3 regions of the Pseudoneobacillus rhizolycopersici genome follow, and region 2 is predicted to be linked to each of the others. Evidence: predicted binding sites of a transcription regulator. Region 2 holds the regulator's gene; each other region holds the start of a gene.

Region 1 (4,896 bases), on a different contig from region 2:
GATTGTTCAGTAAAAGGAAAAGTCATTAGGAAAAAGTCCTCCTTATAAATACATATTTTTCTTCACTGTATTAGCATACTGTATTTCCTACCCAGACTTGGTGATAACCATCACACTTCATCCGTATTTTTTGACAACTTTTCAAACGTGTAAATATGGTTTTCTCTTACCTAGGTATGATTAGTGAGGTTTGACATGTCTTTTATGATTGATTGACCGTATAATAGTACTGATATAAGTAGTAGGAGTTGATAATATGTTGGAAAAACGAATTCCTATTTCGATAGGAGAAGCGGTAAAAAAAGTATTAGCTTATGAAATCAAAGGAAATACCGAATACATACCCATCTCAAACGCCTATGGTAGATATCTATCCGAAGATTTAATCGCGACAAGTGATGTCCCTCATTTTGACCGGGCACCATATGACGGATTTGCGATTCGCTCTATGGATTCAGCAAATGCCTCCCAAGAGAATCCAGTTAAATTTCGAGTAATAGACGAAATTGGTGCTGGGATGGTTTCCAATAAAACACTTGGCGAATACGAAGCCGTAAGAATTATGACTGGAGCAATGATGCCAAAGGAAGCAGATACGGTAGTTATGCTAGAATTGACAAAGGATTTTATTGAAGGGAGTCAAACCTTTATGACGATAAAACGTCCTTTTAAAAAGGGCGATAATGTTTCTTTTATTGGTGAAGATGCTAAAAAAGGTGAAATTCTTGTGAGCAAGGGTGCGTTTATTAATCCTGGTGTCCAAGCCGTTTTGGCTACCTTCGGATATAAGGATGTGCCTGTTGCTAAACAGCCGAAAGTCGGTTTATTTGCAACTGGAACAGAGCTTTTAGAGGTTGAAGATGATTTGGTCCCAGGGAAAATTCGAAATAGCAATTCCCACATGATTTCAGCGCAAATTAAACGTGTGGGAGGGGAAGTCGTTTATTTCGGTAAACTGGTTGACGATTTTAATGAATGTTTTCAAGCCATAAAAGAATCGCTTTCAAAAGTAGATATATTAATAACAACTGGTGGGGTTTCAGTGGGAGATTATGATTATATCCCAGCGATATATGAAAAACTCGGTGCTGAGGTCCTTTTTAATAAAGTCGGCATGCGCCCAGGAAGTGTCACAACGGTAGCACATCTTGACGGAAAGCTCTTATTTGGTTTGTCAGGAAATCCATCAGCTTGTTATGTTGGATTCGAACTATTTGCAAGACCAATCATTCGAAAAATGCTTTTTGCTGATAGACCTCATTTAAAAAAGGAGAAGGCCGTTCTAGAAGCGGATTTCCCGAAAGCCAATCCTTTTGTTCGATTTGTCAGAAGTCAGGTATATGTCGAAAATGGGCAATTAAAGGTAGTGCCGAGTGGTCTTGACAAATCCAATATAGTCATGAGCTTGGCAGGAGCTAACTCATTAATGATTTTACCTGGTGGAACGAGAGGGTTTATGAACGGAACAACGGTGGACGTGCTGTTATTAGAGGATCATGTTGGAAGTGAATGGCCTTGGTAAAGCATCCGCTTATTCTTCAAGTTGTTGGATTTCAAAATAGTGGAAAAACAACTTTTATTAAACAACTTTTAGAAATGCTTTCAATAGAAAACATTCGGGCAGGGGTAATTAAGCATCATGGGCACGGTGGAAAACCAGATATTTACGAAGAAAAGGATTCAGCGACATACTGTCATAAAGGGGCTGCTGTGTCTCTTGTAGAAGGAGAAGGACGGGTTCTTATTCAAGCGGAACAACCACAATGGACATTGGAGGAGCAGATTAAACTTTTAGTTCCATTCAAACTGGACATTATTTTAATCGAGGGCCACAAAAACGAAAGCCACCCAAAAATCTTTATTGTCAGAAATCCATCCGATTTAGAAAAATTAAATCAATTAAGTAATATAATGGCCATCTTTTTAAGGGACCGATCATTAATAGCGAAAATGAATCAAAATACGTTAGTCCCCTATTTTATGTTGGATAACAATGAGCATCTGATTTGGACATTTCATTTTATCAGAGCTCTATTAGGAAAGTCTGTAAATTAGTCATAATCACAATACTAAACCCAAAAATTAATAATTTGTGAAAAGGGGGCAAAAATGCCTCCTTTCTTTGATGAAATGTGATAAGTTTCACTTTTTGAGGTTACTCATTCTTATATAGTAAAAATAAGCAATCAAGAGGAGTGATTCTCATGAAGTTATTTTTACCAAAGCAACATGGTGCATGGGCGATGTTAATTATCCCATTTTGGCTTGGAGTAGCTGCAACTAAATTTTTATGGCAACATATCCCATTTTTCATAGGATGGCTGTTATTATACTTAGCAACCTACCCAATGCTATTGTTGGTTAAACGAAAAAAGATTCCATTTTATTTAAAATGGACTTTTATTTACTTAGTTCCAGCCCTGTTATTTTTATTGATTCCACTATTGTCACAACCAAAATTAATGTATTTTGGGCTATTGATGCTCCCATTTTTTATGATTAATGCATATTATTCCCATTACAATCAGGACCGTGCATTTGGAAATGATGTTAGTGCTGTCATCGCTTTTTCGATAGCAGGAATCGGGAGTGGTTTTCTTGTGACGGAACAATTGACAAATGAATTGATCCTTGTTTTTATGACTAGTATTTTGTTTTTTCTTGGTTGTACCTTTTATGTAAAAACAATGATTCGTGAAAAAAAGAATATTCCATTTAAATGGGTATCATGGGCATTCCATTTGATGATTCCGATTGGATGGATCATTTTAGGTGAAGGGTTAATAGCTTTTGCCTTTTTACCAAGCCTAGTCAGAGCGATTGCCTTCTATGGAAAACCACTTTCGGCTAAACAGGTTGGTGTTTATGAAATTGCAAATTCAATCCTGTTCTTCATTCCGTTACTCATTCGTTTCGTTTAATGAGGCATTCTACATGGTGCAAATTCCCATTGTTATCTTGTTGAAATAGGCAATACTACTATTGATTATAGGATATGGAGGGAAGGAAAATGGGCCAAAGCCATGTTTTTAAATCAGGGCATAAAGCACCAAATAATGGAATTTATGTCGAAATTGGCGATACTGGAGATAATGTTGTGAATCCAAAACAAATAAAATTAAAAGCTGGAGATCCGTTCCCGGAAACTTCAAATGATAAACGGCACTGGACCTATAAAAGAAAACCGTAATTAAAAAAGACCATCTGTTGATGGTCTTTTTTAATGGTGATGTTGTTCAACTGGATCGTTTGGAATAACCGTAGAAACGATAAAGATTAGAACCGTAACGATAACTGCTAAAATGTTTCCAGTCATGAAATCATATGTAGTACCAGTCATGGAGGTAACAACATAGTTCATCATTTGCACTAGTAAAAATGTCCAAAATAAAGTCCAAAAATAACGCATATTTCTCACCTCTACCTATTACTATCTCCTATCATATATTATCATAAGCCAACTAAATGTGAAATGAAATTTTATTAGAGATATTTTTAGCATTGAAAACTTCATCTAAAAATAGGCATTTTCCCTTGCCAAATATGTGAAGTAACATACAATATTTAGAAGGAATATGACAAGGTATTTTTCTAAATAAAAGTGCCATGGGTAAAGGAGTTTTTTTATGGAATACCGAAACTTTAAACTGGATACGGAATGGAACATGGTTCATTACTCCGAAATACCAAACGGTTTTGGTATCCTAATTATCGGAGATGAACGACATTTTGTTGATGAACATAAAAGCTTTTGGACACAAAATGAAGGGAAACAGCTCTTATTAAACCAATTAAAACAAAATGGATATACCATTTTCTACTCTAATCTTTATGGTAGGCATTGGGGAAACAAAAAGTCGACAATGTTGGCGGAAAGATTGTATCACCACATTATGAGATCGGAAATATTAAATACTAAAATTCATATCATTGCAGAAGGGATGGGTGCCCTAATCGCCTTAGACTTAATGAAATCATTAAATGATCAGATTAGGTCTATCGTTTTTATTAATCCCATTTTCTCATTGAAAATTCAGCTTGAACTTGAAAAAGAGCAAAAATTCTTTTACAAAAAAATATTGCGTGAAATAGCGTTAGCCTATAATAACGATTTAGAAAATATCGAAAATCAAAATGAGCTACCTGAACCAAATTTGAAAATTCCGATTAAGATCATTCATGTGTTATCCGACCGAAGGTCCTATCGGCAAATGGAGTATTCTAAACAGGTTTTCCAACAATGGGAGCAGCAAAATGTACAGATTCAATTTAGTTTTCTAGTGCCTGAGAAAAAACAGCGGTTAGGTAAAATTATTCATTCCTTCTTTAAAGAAAATGAGAAAGAGCTTTAATGTTATTTGTTTTTATATCTAACAAATAATTATCTTACTCCAAGCATAGGATACAATGAGTCTTAAAAACCGTGTAAAGCACCTTTTAATTCCCAAAAAAATAAAGGTGCTTTTACAAATTGTTTTGGGGGTAATACTCTATGGACAAGGTAGTTATTTTCGGAATTTATCATTTTTTAGGATTTAATCTTTGTCAGGAGTTTTTAGAGGCGGGTATTGAGGTACAGGGCTATCGTTGGAGTGAAGATTGTATTGAAGAACATTTAGAAGAAAAACGTTTATTAATTGGAAGAAATGCCAATTTTACAGAAAAACGGTTAGATGACTTTGTTGAGGAAATTGAAACAAGTATGATTGTCTCGTATTATGATTTATATTATTCGAAAAAAGTTAATCCGATTAGTTTATTTGAACAATATACAGCTTTAAATAATCGAAATCATCATTTAGCTAAGAAACATATCGTTTTCCTGCTTCCAATAGTATTTGTGAATAGAATGCCTGAGTCATTAAATAAGCATTTCACCGACTTAGAGCAGAATCA
Region 2 (4,896 bases):
AATCACTCAACAACAGGTGGATATGCTGTTGCGTAAAGAGATGGATGGAGAATTAAAGGAGAAAAACTACTTACCGAAGGGAATTGACCCGCTTACCCTTGAAAAGGTAATGGACGTGGTAAGCAGGGAAGGAAACGGGCTAACCGCAGAGGTGGTAGGGAATGAAATCGGTGTGAGTCGAACAACTGCCAGACGGTATCTTGAGTATCTTATAGCTGAAGGGAAGATTGAAGCCGATTTATCATACGGAACAGTGGGTCGTCCGGAAAGGGTCTATATGATCAAAATTTGATAAGACGTATTTTTGTCCAAACAGGTCAGGTCATCAAGATGTGATTGGTGCCCGTTTTAGGTTGGAAATCGGAAAAAAAGTCATCAAACTCCAGTTTGATGACTTTTTTTCCTCACACTTGAATTTTACTCCGCTAGTTCCGCCCATTCTTCCATTAGCCTATCTAATTCTGCCTTTGCTTGTTCGTTCCTATGATTGATTTCTATCACTCTTTCATGATCCTGGAACACTTCGGGCTCACATAGCAGCGATTCAAATTGTTCGATATCCTCTTCAAGCTGGGTAATCCTAGCTTCTATTTCCTCGAGCTTCCGTTTCCGTTGTCGTTCCGCCCTTTTGACTTCCTTATCCTGCTGGTAAGATGTTTTTTCCACGACAGCGGTGCTCATTGGCTGGTCTTTTTGCTCAAGAGCCTTAAGTTCAATAGCCTCTGTTTTCTTTTCTAGATAATAATCATAGTCGCCTAAAAACTCTGTACAGCCATCGGAACTCAATTCCAATACCTTCGTTGCTATTCGGTTAATAAAATAGCGGTCGTGAGAAACAAAGAGAATCGTCCCTGGATAGTCAACTAAGGCATTCTCGAGCACTTCCTTACTATCTAAATCAAGGTGGTTAGTTGGCTCGTCGAGAATAAGGAAGTTGGACTTTTGCATCATCAATTTTGCCAAGGCAAGGCGGGCCTTTTCGCCACCGGATAATGTGGAAACAATCTTTAGAACATCCTCTCCTGAAAAAAGGAAATTTCCAAGGACAGTGCGTATATCCTTTTCAGGCATTGACGGATAGTCGTCCCATAGCTCATTAAGAACCCGTTTATTGGAAGTGAGCTCTGCTTGTTCCTGGTCGTAATAGCCGATTGTCACATTCGATCCTAAGCGGGTGCCGCCTGAAATCGGGGCGAGCTTTCCGATAATGGTCTTTAGTAACGTTGATTTTCCGATTCCATTAGGTCCGACGAGGGCGACACTTTCTCCACGAGTTAACCGGAATTTTAGGTTCCTTGAAATGGCCTCTTCGTGATAACCGACCGATAAATCTTCAAGGTGAAGCACCTCATTCCCACTTTGTCTTTCGATTTGGAAGCCAAACGATGCGGACTTTTCATCGCCAAGAGGTCGGTCCAAACGCTCGATTTTTTCTAGCTTTTTGCGGCGAGACTGGGCCCGTTTCGTAGTGGATGCACGGGCTAGATTTCGTTGGATAAAATCCTCCAGCTTGGCGATTTCCTCCTGCTGTTTTTCGAATATCTTTAAATCGCGTTCATAGTTTTCCGCTTTTTGATCCAAATAGGAAGAGTAATTTCCAAGAAACTTTTGAATTTGATTTCTCGACATTTCATAGACTTGAGTGACAACTTTATCTAAAAAATAACGGTCATGTGATACGATTAAAATGGCCCCATCATAGGTTTGTAAATACTGCTCGAGCCAAGAAAGGGTTTCGATATCTAAATGGTTGGTAGGCTCGTCCAATATTAAAATATCAGGCTTGGTTAATAGAAGCTTACCAAGGGCTAGCCGTGTTTTTTGACCACCGCTTAAAGTGGCAATTTTCGTTGTATAGTCGAAGGTGTGAAAATTAAGTCCGTGTAAAACGGAGCGAATGTCAGCTTCGTACTGATAACCACCTAAGTCCTTAAACGTTACCTGAAGATGATCATACTCCTTTAACACACGTTCATATTGATTAGAATCTTCCAAAATAGCAGGGCTAGACATTTTTTCTTCTAACTCTCTCAGTTCTTTTTCCATCCGTTGTAGGGATTCAAAGACAGTGAGCATCTCCTCCCAAATCGATAGCTTTGATTCAAGACCAGTGTTTTGAGCGAGGTAACCGATCGTTACTTCTTTCGGTTTAATAATATCGCCAGAATCATAGCTCATTTGTCCTGAGATAATTTTCAGTAAGGTTGATTTACCTGCGCCATTCCGGCCGACAAGGGCGATGCGGTCGCGCGTTTGAATCTCTAGCTTTATATTCGATAAAATCATATCTGCGCCAAAATATTTGGCTAGTTGATTGACCTGTAATAAAATCATTTGGTTCACCTCTGTTTTTCTATCTCAAGTGTATCTTAAACGCCTTTTATCGGCAATAATAGTAAATATGTGAAGATTCATACAAACAACTCAATACAGATACCAAAAAATAGTGTATGATATTTAGTGGGGAGGAGTCCGTATGTCAGATTTTACTCATTTTAATGAAGAGGGCAGAGCGAAGATGGTCGATGTCAGCGATAAGCCTGAAACAACAAGAACAGCAATCGCACGCTCAAGCATTCGCTTAAACCAAGAAATCTATGAAAAAATAACGAATCAGATGATGAAAAAAGGTGATGTACTGGCGGTTGCCCAAGTAGCGGCTGTAATGGCCGGAAAAAAAACCTGGGAAATCATTCCGATGTGCCACCCAATTCCTTTAACGGGAATTGATATCAGCTTTTCATGGGAACCACAGGATGATGTTTACATTTTACATATACAGGCTACCGTAAAAACAAAAGGGAATACCGGAGTGGAGATGGAAGCGTTAACAGCTGCATCTGTTTGTTCACTAACCGTTTATGATATGTGTAAGGCAGTTGATAAAGGTATGGTGATTGGTCCAACATACCTTGTAGAAAAAACCGGTGGAAAAAATGGTGATTTTAAAAGAATTGGCCATATAGAATAAAATAACAGCAGTAGAAAAATCATCAAGGTAGGGGATGGGATGGTTTATGAGTAATGAGATATTAAAAATACCGCAAGCAACGGCAAAACGACTGCCACTGTACTATCGATTTTTGAAAAATTTATATTCCTCGGGTAAACAGCGCGTTTCTTCAGCTGAGCTTAGTGAGGCAGTAAAAGTCGATTCAGCAACGATTCGCCGGGATTTTTCTTATTTTGGAGCTTTGGGGAAAAAGGGCTACGGTTATAATGTCAATTATTTATTAACATTTTTCCGGAAGACATTGGATCAGGATGAGCTTACAAAGGTTGCCTTAATCGGTGTTGGGAATTTAGGTACAGCTTTTTTACATTATAATTTCTTGAAAAACAATAACACCAAAATTGAAATGGCTTTTGATGTCGATGAGGGTAAAGTAGGCAAACCTATCGGTGAAATCCTCGTTCACAATATGAATGATTTAGAGGCAAAAATTGTCGAAGCCGGCATACAGGTAGCTATTTTAACCGTACCAGCACCTGTTGCTCAAAGTATTACAGATAGACTTGTACAAGCAAATGTCAAAGGGATATTAAATTTTACCCCTGCTCGTTTAAATGTACCAAGTTCGATTCGTGTGCACCATATTGACTTAGCTGTAGAGTTGCAATCGTTAATTTACTTTTTAAAACATTACTCAACCGATGAGACAGAGTTAGATGAAGAGTAGAAAAAATGAGTCCAGTGATTGGACTCATTTTTTCGTTGATGCTTTTATTTTAAAATGAATGGCAATCATTTTTAAACCGGCCCCTAAGTCAAAGGTAGCTAAAATGATTAACAGATAGGAGAAAAATCCCCAGCCTTCCTCTTTGACATTATTGATGGCAAAGTAGGTAAATAAAACTCCTAATAATAAATATAGAAAACCGGAAAAGATAGGTGTTTGTCTCATTTGAACCTCCAATTAGAACAACAGGCTGATAAAGCTTTGCGCTTTTTCAGCATCTTGAATCATTTTTTCAATTTCATCTTTATAAACCGACTGAAGCAGTACAACAGCCGTATTCATCATTACATGGGCAAATATGGGCACCCAAATCTTTTGTGTTCTCACATATAAAAACGCAAACGTGAATCCCATTGCTGAATATAGCAATATATGTTCAAGTTCCATATGGGCTAACGCAAAGATAACCGAACTGATTAAGGCCGATAAGAAAAAGTTTAACCTTTTATGAAGTGTCCCGAAAATAATTTTGCGAAAAATAATTTCTTCCAGAATTGGCCCAAGCACTGAACTGACAAAAATCATCGCAGGGAAGGCTTCAATAATTCGAATGATTTGTTTGGTGTTTTCTGAGCCCATTTCGATTCCAAGTATATTTTCGATACTGGCAGCGAATGTTTGAGCAAAAAAGGCCAAGAATATCCCGATAATCGCCCAAGGAAGTGCGTTGTTAGAAAAAAGTGGCGATCTTGCATGAAATAATTCACGCATTTCTTTTCGCAATAGGAATAAAACGATAACTGTAGCAAGGGAGAAACTAGCGACCAACCAATAATAAACCATTTCTCTTTCTGAAAAGGCAAGATTTGGTCCGAACATCATTTCGGCAATAGCATAAAAGGCACCCACTAAAGCACCCGATAATTGCATGGCTATATAAACTATCATAATCAACCAATATTCTCGTTTCAAACGCTCATACTCCTTTAACTACTTCTTACTTCATATTTTACTCTTAAAACAAGGTTAGTATCAAATAAAGCTACTTGATTTGCGGAATAAAAGAATAAGCGAATGATTATACTAATAGAGTTGTGGGTAAATCGCCAAATCTTGTCAAATTTAGTCGATATAAAATGGATAAAAATTTTATGCATGATACTTGCAAAATAAATCAAGATTCATTAATATAAAAATTGTGTTAGCACTCAATGTG
Region 3 (4,896 bases), on a different contig from region 2:
TTCCATGAAATCGTCTTGTTCAATGTAAATCTCGCGGGAGAATGGAATTTGGCGCATTCCCATGTCTGGGTTTTCCGGATTAATTTCCGCATCCAACATTTCCACTTGCCCTTCTGGATAGTTCGTGATGACCACTTTAAGTGGCTCAATGACACCCATTGTTCGCGGCGCTTTTAATTTGAGATCTTCACGCATAAAATGCTCAAGCATTTGTGTGTCGACCGTTCCAGATGTTTTGGCAACGCCAAGCTCACGAACGAATGCTTTGATAGCATCAGGCGTGTAGCCCTTGCGTCGGAGGCCAGAAATCGTCGGCATCCGTGGGTCATCCCAGCCGTCAACAAAGCCTTCTTCCACAAGTTGCTTTAGTTTACGCTTACTCATAACCGTATTGGTTAGATTTAGGCGACCAAATTCAATTTGCTGTGGTTGGCTAGTCATGTCACAATTTTCAACGACCCAATTGTAAAATGGACGTTGGTCCTCGAACTCGATTGTACAAATGGAGTGGGTTACATCTTCGATCGCATCCTCTAGTGGATGAGCGAAGGCATACATCGGGTAGATACACCATTTATCGCCAGTGTTATGGTGAGTGGCATGGGCAATTCGGTAGATGACAGGGTCACGCATGTTGATATTCGGTGATGACATGTCGATTTTGGCGCGTAGCACCTTCTCGCCGTTTTGGAATTCACCATTGCGCATTTGCTCGAATAAACTTAAGTTCTCATCGATGGAACGATCGCGGTACGGGCTGTTTTTCCCTGGTTCCGTTAACGTCCCACGGTACTCGCGGATTTCGTCAACTGTAAGATCATCCACATAAGCGAGTCCTTTTTTAATAAGGAGAACGGCACGATTGTACATCTCTTCAAAGTAATCAGAGGCGAAGAAGAGCCCGTCCCAATCGTAGCCAAGCCATTTCACATCTTCTTTGATGGATTGGACAAATTCGGTGTCTTCCTTTAATGGGTTGGTATCGTCAAAACGCAGGTTCGTTTTGCCGCCAAATTCATCAGCTAAATCAAAGTTAATCACGATCGACTTGGCATGGCCAATATGTAAATATCCGTTCGGCTCCGGTGGAAAGCGCGTGATAACTTTTTCGCGTTTCCCTGTCTTTAAATCATCAATAACAATATTTCGAATAAAATTTGCAGGAGTGTTTTCCAACTTCCTCAACCTCTCTCGTTAAACTCTATCGCTAACAGTATATATAACATAATTTTAATCAATTTTCCAACCTCACTTTAGCGCTTTAAAGGATGTGGGGACAGTCCCCACATCCTTTAAAGCGCTAAAGCGGTGGGGGCACAGCCCCCGCCGCTTGGTATGGAATATTTATTTTGTTAGGCATCCTCTAACTTAACTTGTTTTCGTGCTTGCGGGTAGAGCTGCTTTTTCACTTTCATAACATATTCCTCAAACAACAGCTCCAAACCAACTGTCGCCAACGAGAAGAAGTTCGCATAATGCTTCTGGACTTCCCACTTTAGCTCATTTTTGCCGCAAATACTATATTCATTGAGGGCATCAAACTCACTCTTCAACTTAGCTAAATCATCAATCCTAAGAACTGGCGCAACGGCCAATAGCTCATCGATTCGGGCAATATAAGCCTGTGAGCGTTCAATTTTGGACTGAATATCCCGATGCGCCTTATCATCAATAAGCCGATATTTCAACTTAAAATCATTCAATTTTTTAGCAGATTCATAGGTAGCATCAACGATATCGTCCCGCGACATCGACGTGGTTTCATAGCTTAACATATGCTTCCAAGAAGGCTGCGTGATCGCCTTACGATGATCCTCGAGCGTGTGGCACAGTTTTTTATAACCAAATTTCTCAGGATTTTCAAAGGCAGCACTTGCTGGGTCGAGGAATGGCGCAAGCGGTGCGACAAAATAAGCTAATCGACGATCCTGACCGCAAGCATTATGAATGTCCTCGATAAAGTCAATATTTTCTAAGGCGCTTTGTTTTGTTTGATCAGGAATTCCAGTCATAAAGAATAAATCGATTTTGGAACAGCCATGCTTGAGGGCATACTGAAGCGTTTCAATCACTTTTGAATTGGTGCAATGGAATTTTCCGTTGTGACGACGAATGTTCTCATCATGGGTCTCCAGTGTCAGCTCTAAGCTATATTTTGGAACAGATTCATTGATTTTCTGAAAAAATTCCTCATCGGCATATTGGAAAAGTTCAAAGACAAGCTCATTTTTCAGCGGTAATTTTTTTAATCGATCAAAAAATTCATTCACATATTCTTTGCCGCCCTGGCGAATGTCGTGGAGGATAAAAATCGGTGCTCGACTGAATCTGGAAATGAACACAATATCCTCAATGAGCTTGGCCGGTGAACGTAAGGCAAGACCGGTGCGGCCGCAGTTTTGCGAATAGGCCTCTTTTGACCCGCCGCAAATTAAGCATTTTTGCGTACAACCCCGTGCCGTTAAAATCGCCGTATTCGGATACTGCAGCCAGTCCTTATAGGGAAGGGGGTCAAGGAAGTTTTTATATTTAAACACAGAGCGAATCGTGTAGCGATAGCCAGGTACATCAAACTCATCAAGATGGCTCGGGACGTAGGAAAGCGGGTTGACTTTAATGATATTGCCGCTTCTCCAGGTTAAGTTTGGGATCCCCTCATAATGCCCCGTTTTCGCCTCGATTTCGTTCATTAGCATCAGCATCAATTTCTCGGTTGAATCACCGCGAACGACAAAATCAATAAATGGATATTCCATTAAATCCTTGTGGTAATAGGACGCGGACAACCCGCCAAAAATCATCGGTATGTCAGGATGCCATTTTTTTACGATCTTCGCAAGTTCAATACTGCCATGGGCGTGTGGCAGCCAATGCAAATCAATTCCAAATGCCCACGTCTTAATTTTGCTAAGTTTTTTCTCGACATTAAAGTTTTCGTCTAAAAGCATCCGGTTAGCAATGTTGATAATTTTCACCCTTAAACCATAGCGTTCGAGATAATCGGCAATGCTTGTTAACCCAATTGGATACATTTCAAATACAGGTGAAGATGGGACAACATCGCTAATCGGCCCGGCGAGAATGGAATTTTTCCGGAAATCATAAACACTTGGCGCATGGAGAAGCACTAAATCGTATTTCATCTTAATCACCTTTCCCTTTTTGTGAATAAATTCACAATTATATCTATATTAGGCTGTGTTAAAGGTCATTGCTGATTTAGCACCTGTTGATTGGAGCGGAAATCAACAGTCTGCTTTAACACAGCCATATTTATAAAATAATCGTATCATAGAAAAATACGGTTAATTGTGTCGATTTGGGTAATACTGGATTCGTATTTTCATAGTGAGAATGGTAATTAGGATAGAAATAAATCGTTCCAACCTACCAAAAAGTAAACTATCATTGAAAAACCGCATAATAGACGGTAAACTACAGATAGACATGTATGTGCAATCGATTGCACAACGAAAACTACTAACAAAAAAATGAGGTAATAAAATATGACAAAAATTTGGTGGAAGGAAGCCGTTGGGTATCAGATTTATCCGCGCAGTTTCCAGGATTCGAATGGCGATGGGATTGGTGATCTTCAGGGAATCATCCAACGTCTCGATTATATAAAGGATTTAGGGATTGATGTTATTTGGATTTGTCCCATGTATAAATCACCGAATGACGATAACGGGTACGATATTTCGGATTACCAGGATATTATGGAAGAATTCGGAACAATGGCTGATTTTGACCAGCTTTTACAGGAAGTCCATAGCCGTGGCATGAAGCTGATTATTGACCTTGTGCCGAACCACACGAGCGATGAACATCAGTGGTTTGTGGAATCACGTTCTTCTAAGGATTCAGCGAAACGAGATTGGTATATTTGGCGTGATGGTAAAAATGGTGCCGAGCCAAATAACTGGGAAAGCATTTTCGGCGGCTCCGCTTGGGAATATGATGCCGGGACAGACCAGTATTATATGCACTTGTTCTCCGTTAAGCAGCCTGACTTAAACTGGGAAAACCCAGATGTTCGCGAGGCGGTTTATGCGATGATGAATTGGTGGCTCGATAAAGGGATCGATGGCTTCCGAATCGATGCGATTAGTCATATTAAAAAACGTCCTGGTCTGCCGGATATGCCGAATCCGGACAATGTGCAGTATGTTTCCTCCTTCGATATGCATATGAATCAGGAGGGCATCCATCCCTTTTTACAAGAAATGAAGGACAAAACGTATGGCAACTATGATGTGATGACCGTCGGCGAAGCGAATGGCGTGAAAACTGAGGAGGCCCATCGCTGGGTTGGCGAAGCGGAAGGTAAAATGGACATGGTGTTCCAATTCGAGCATCTTGATCTTTGGAACGCTGAGAAAAAGAAGGAATTAGACGTTCTTGGTTTGAAACGGGTGCTGACGAAATGGCAAAAAGGGCTTGAGAAGGACGGCTGGAACGCGCTGTTCATCGAAAACCATGACAAGCCACGGGTCGTTTCGACATGGGGCAATGATGACGAGTTTTGGTATGAAAGTGCGACTTCGCTTGCAGCGATGTACTTCTTAATGCAAGGGACACCATTTATTTACCAAGGCCAAGAAATCGGGATGACCAATGTGCAGTTCCCTTCGATAGACGATTACGACGATGTCGCGATTAAAAATATGTATCGTTTGAAGCGGGAAGCGGGTGTCTCCCATGAGGAGATTATGGAAATCATTTGGGCCTCTGCACGTGATAACAGCCGGACGCCGATGCAGTGGTCGGCGGAGGAGCAGGCTGGTTTTACAACGAGTACCCCGTGGATGAAGGTAAACCCGAACTACATGAAGATTAATGTGGCGAAACAATCGGAGGAAGCGGATTCTGTCCTGTCTTTTTATAAGAAAATGA

The links. The regulator Rex, encoded in region 2, represses fermentation and respiration genes when NADH is low (regulators of the CRP and FNR family bind a similar motif). The targets are predictions, from matches to a motif close to TTGTGAAATATTTCACAA.
Region 1: the regulator Rex is predicted to act here: its motif matches at 2,131-2,148, upstream of ACX9YW_RS07260 (YwiC-like family protein).
Region 3: the regulator Rex is predicted to act here: its motif matches at 3,163-3,180, upstream of ACX9YW_RS06795 (TIGR04190 family B12-binding domain/radical SAM domain protein).

The regions. Positions count from the first base shown of each region.
Region 1 is NZ_JBTOOE010000005.1:46,423-51,318, reverse strand. Features, by position in the region: gene ric (iron-sulfur cluster repair di-iron protein) at 1-26, opposite strand, end outside; gene ACX9YW_RS07270 (molybdopterin molybdotransferase MoeA) at 257-1,522, shown strand; gene mobB (molybdopterin-guanine dinucleotide biosynthesis protein B) at 1,516-2,055, shown strand; gene ACX9YW_RS07260 (YwiC-like family protein) at 2,205-2,921, shown strand; gene ACX9YW_RS07255 (YjzC family protein) at 3,011-3,190, shown strand; gene ACX9YW_RS07250 (YjzD family protein) at 3,221-3,409, opposite strand; gene ACX9YW_RS07245 (hydrolase) at 3,627-4,352, shown strand; gene ACX9YW_RS07240 (hypothetical protein) at 4,493-4,896, shown strand, end outside.
Region 2 is NZ_JBTOOE010000029.1:36,422-41,317, reverse strand. Features, by position in the region: gene ACX9YW_RS20630 (response regulator) at 1-292, shown strand, start outside; gene ACX9YW_RS20625 (ABC-F family ATP-binding cassette domain-containing protein) at 418-2,334, opposite strand; gene moaC (cyclic pyranopterin monophosphate synthase MoaC) at 2,477-2,971, shown strand; gene ACX9YW_RS20615 (redox-sensing transcriptional repressor Rex) at 3,018-3,680, shown strand; gene ACX9YW_RS20610 (YdiK family protein) at 3,705-3,905, opposite strand; gene ACX9YW_RS20605 (CPBP family intramembrane glutamic endopeptidase) at 3,918-4,652, opposite strand.
Region 3 is NZ_JBTOOE010000004.1:224,406-229,301, reverse strand. Features, by position in the region: gene ACX9YW_RS06800 (glutamine--tRNA ligase/YqeY domain fusion protein) at 1-1,176, opposite strand, end outside; gene ACX9YW_RS06795 (TIGR04190 family B12-binding domain/radical SAM domain protein) at 1,353-3,143, opposite strand; gene ACX9YW_RS06790 (glycoside hydrolase family 13 protein) at 3,507-4,896, shown strand, end outside.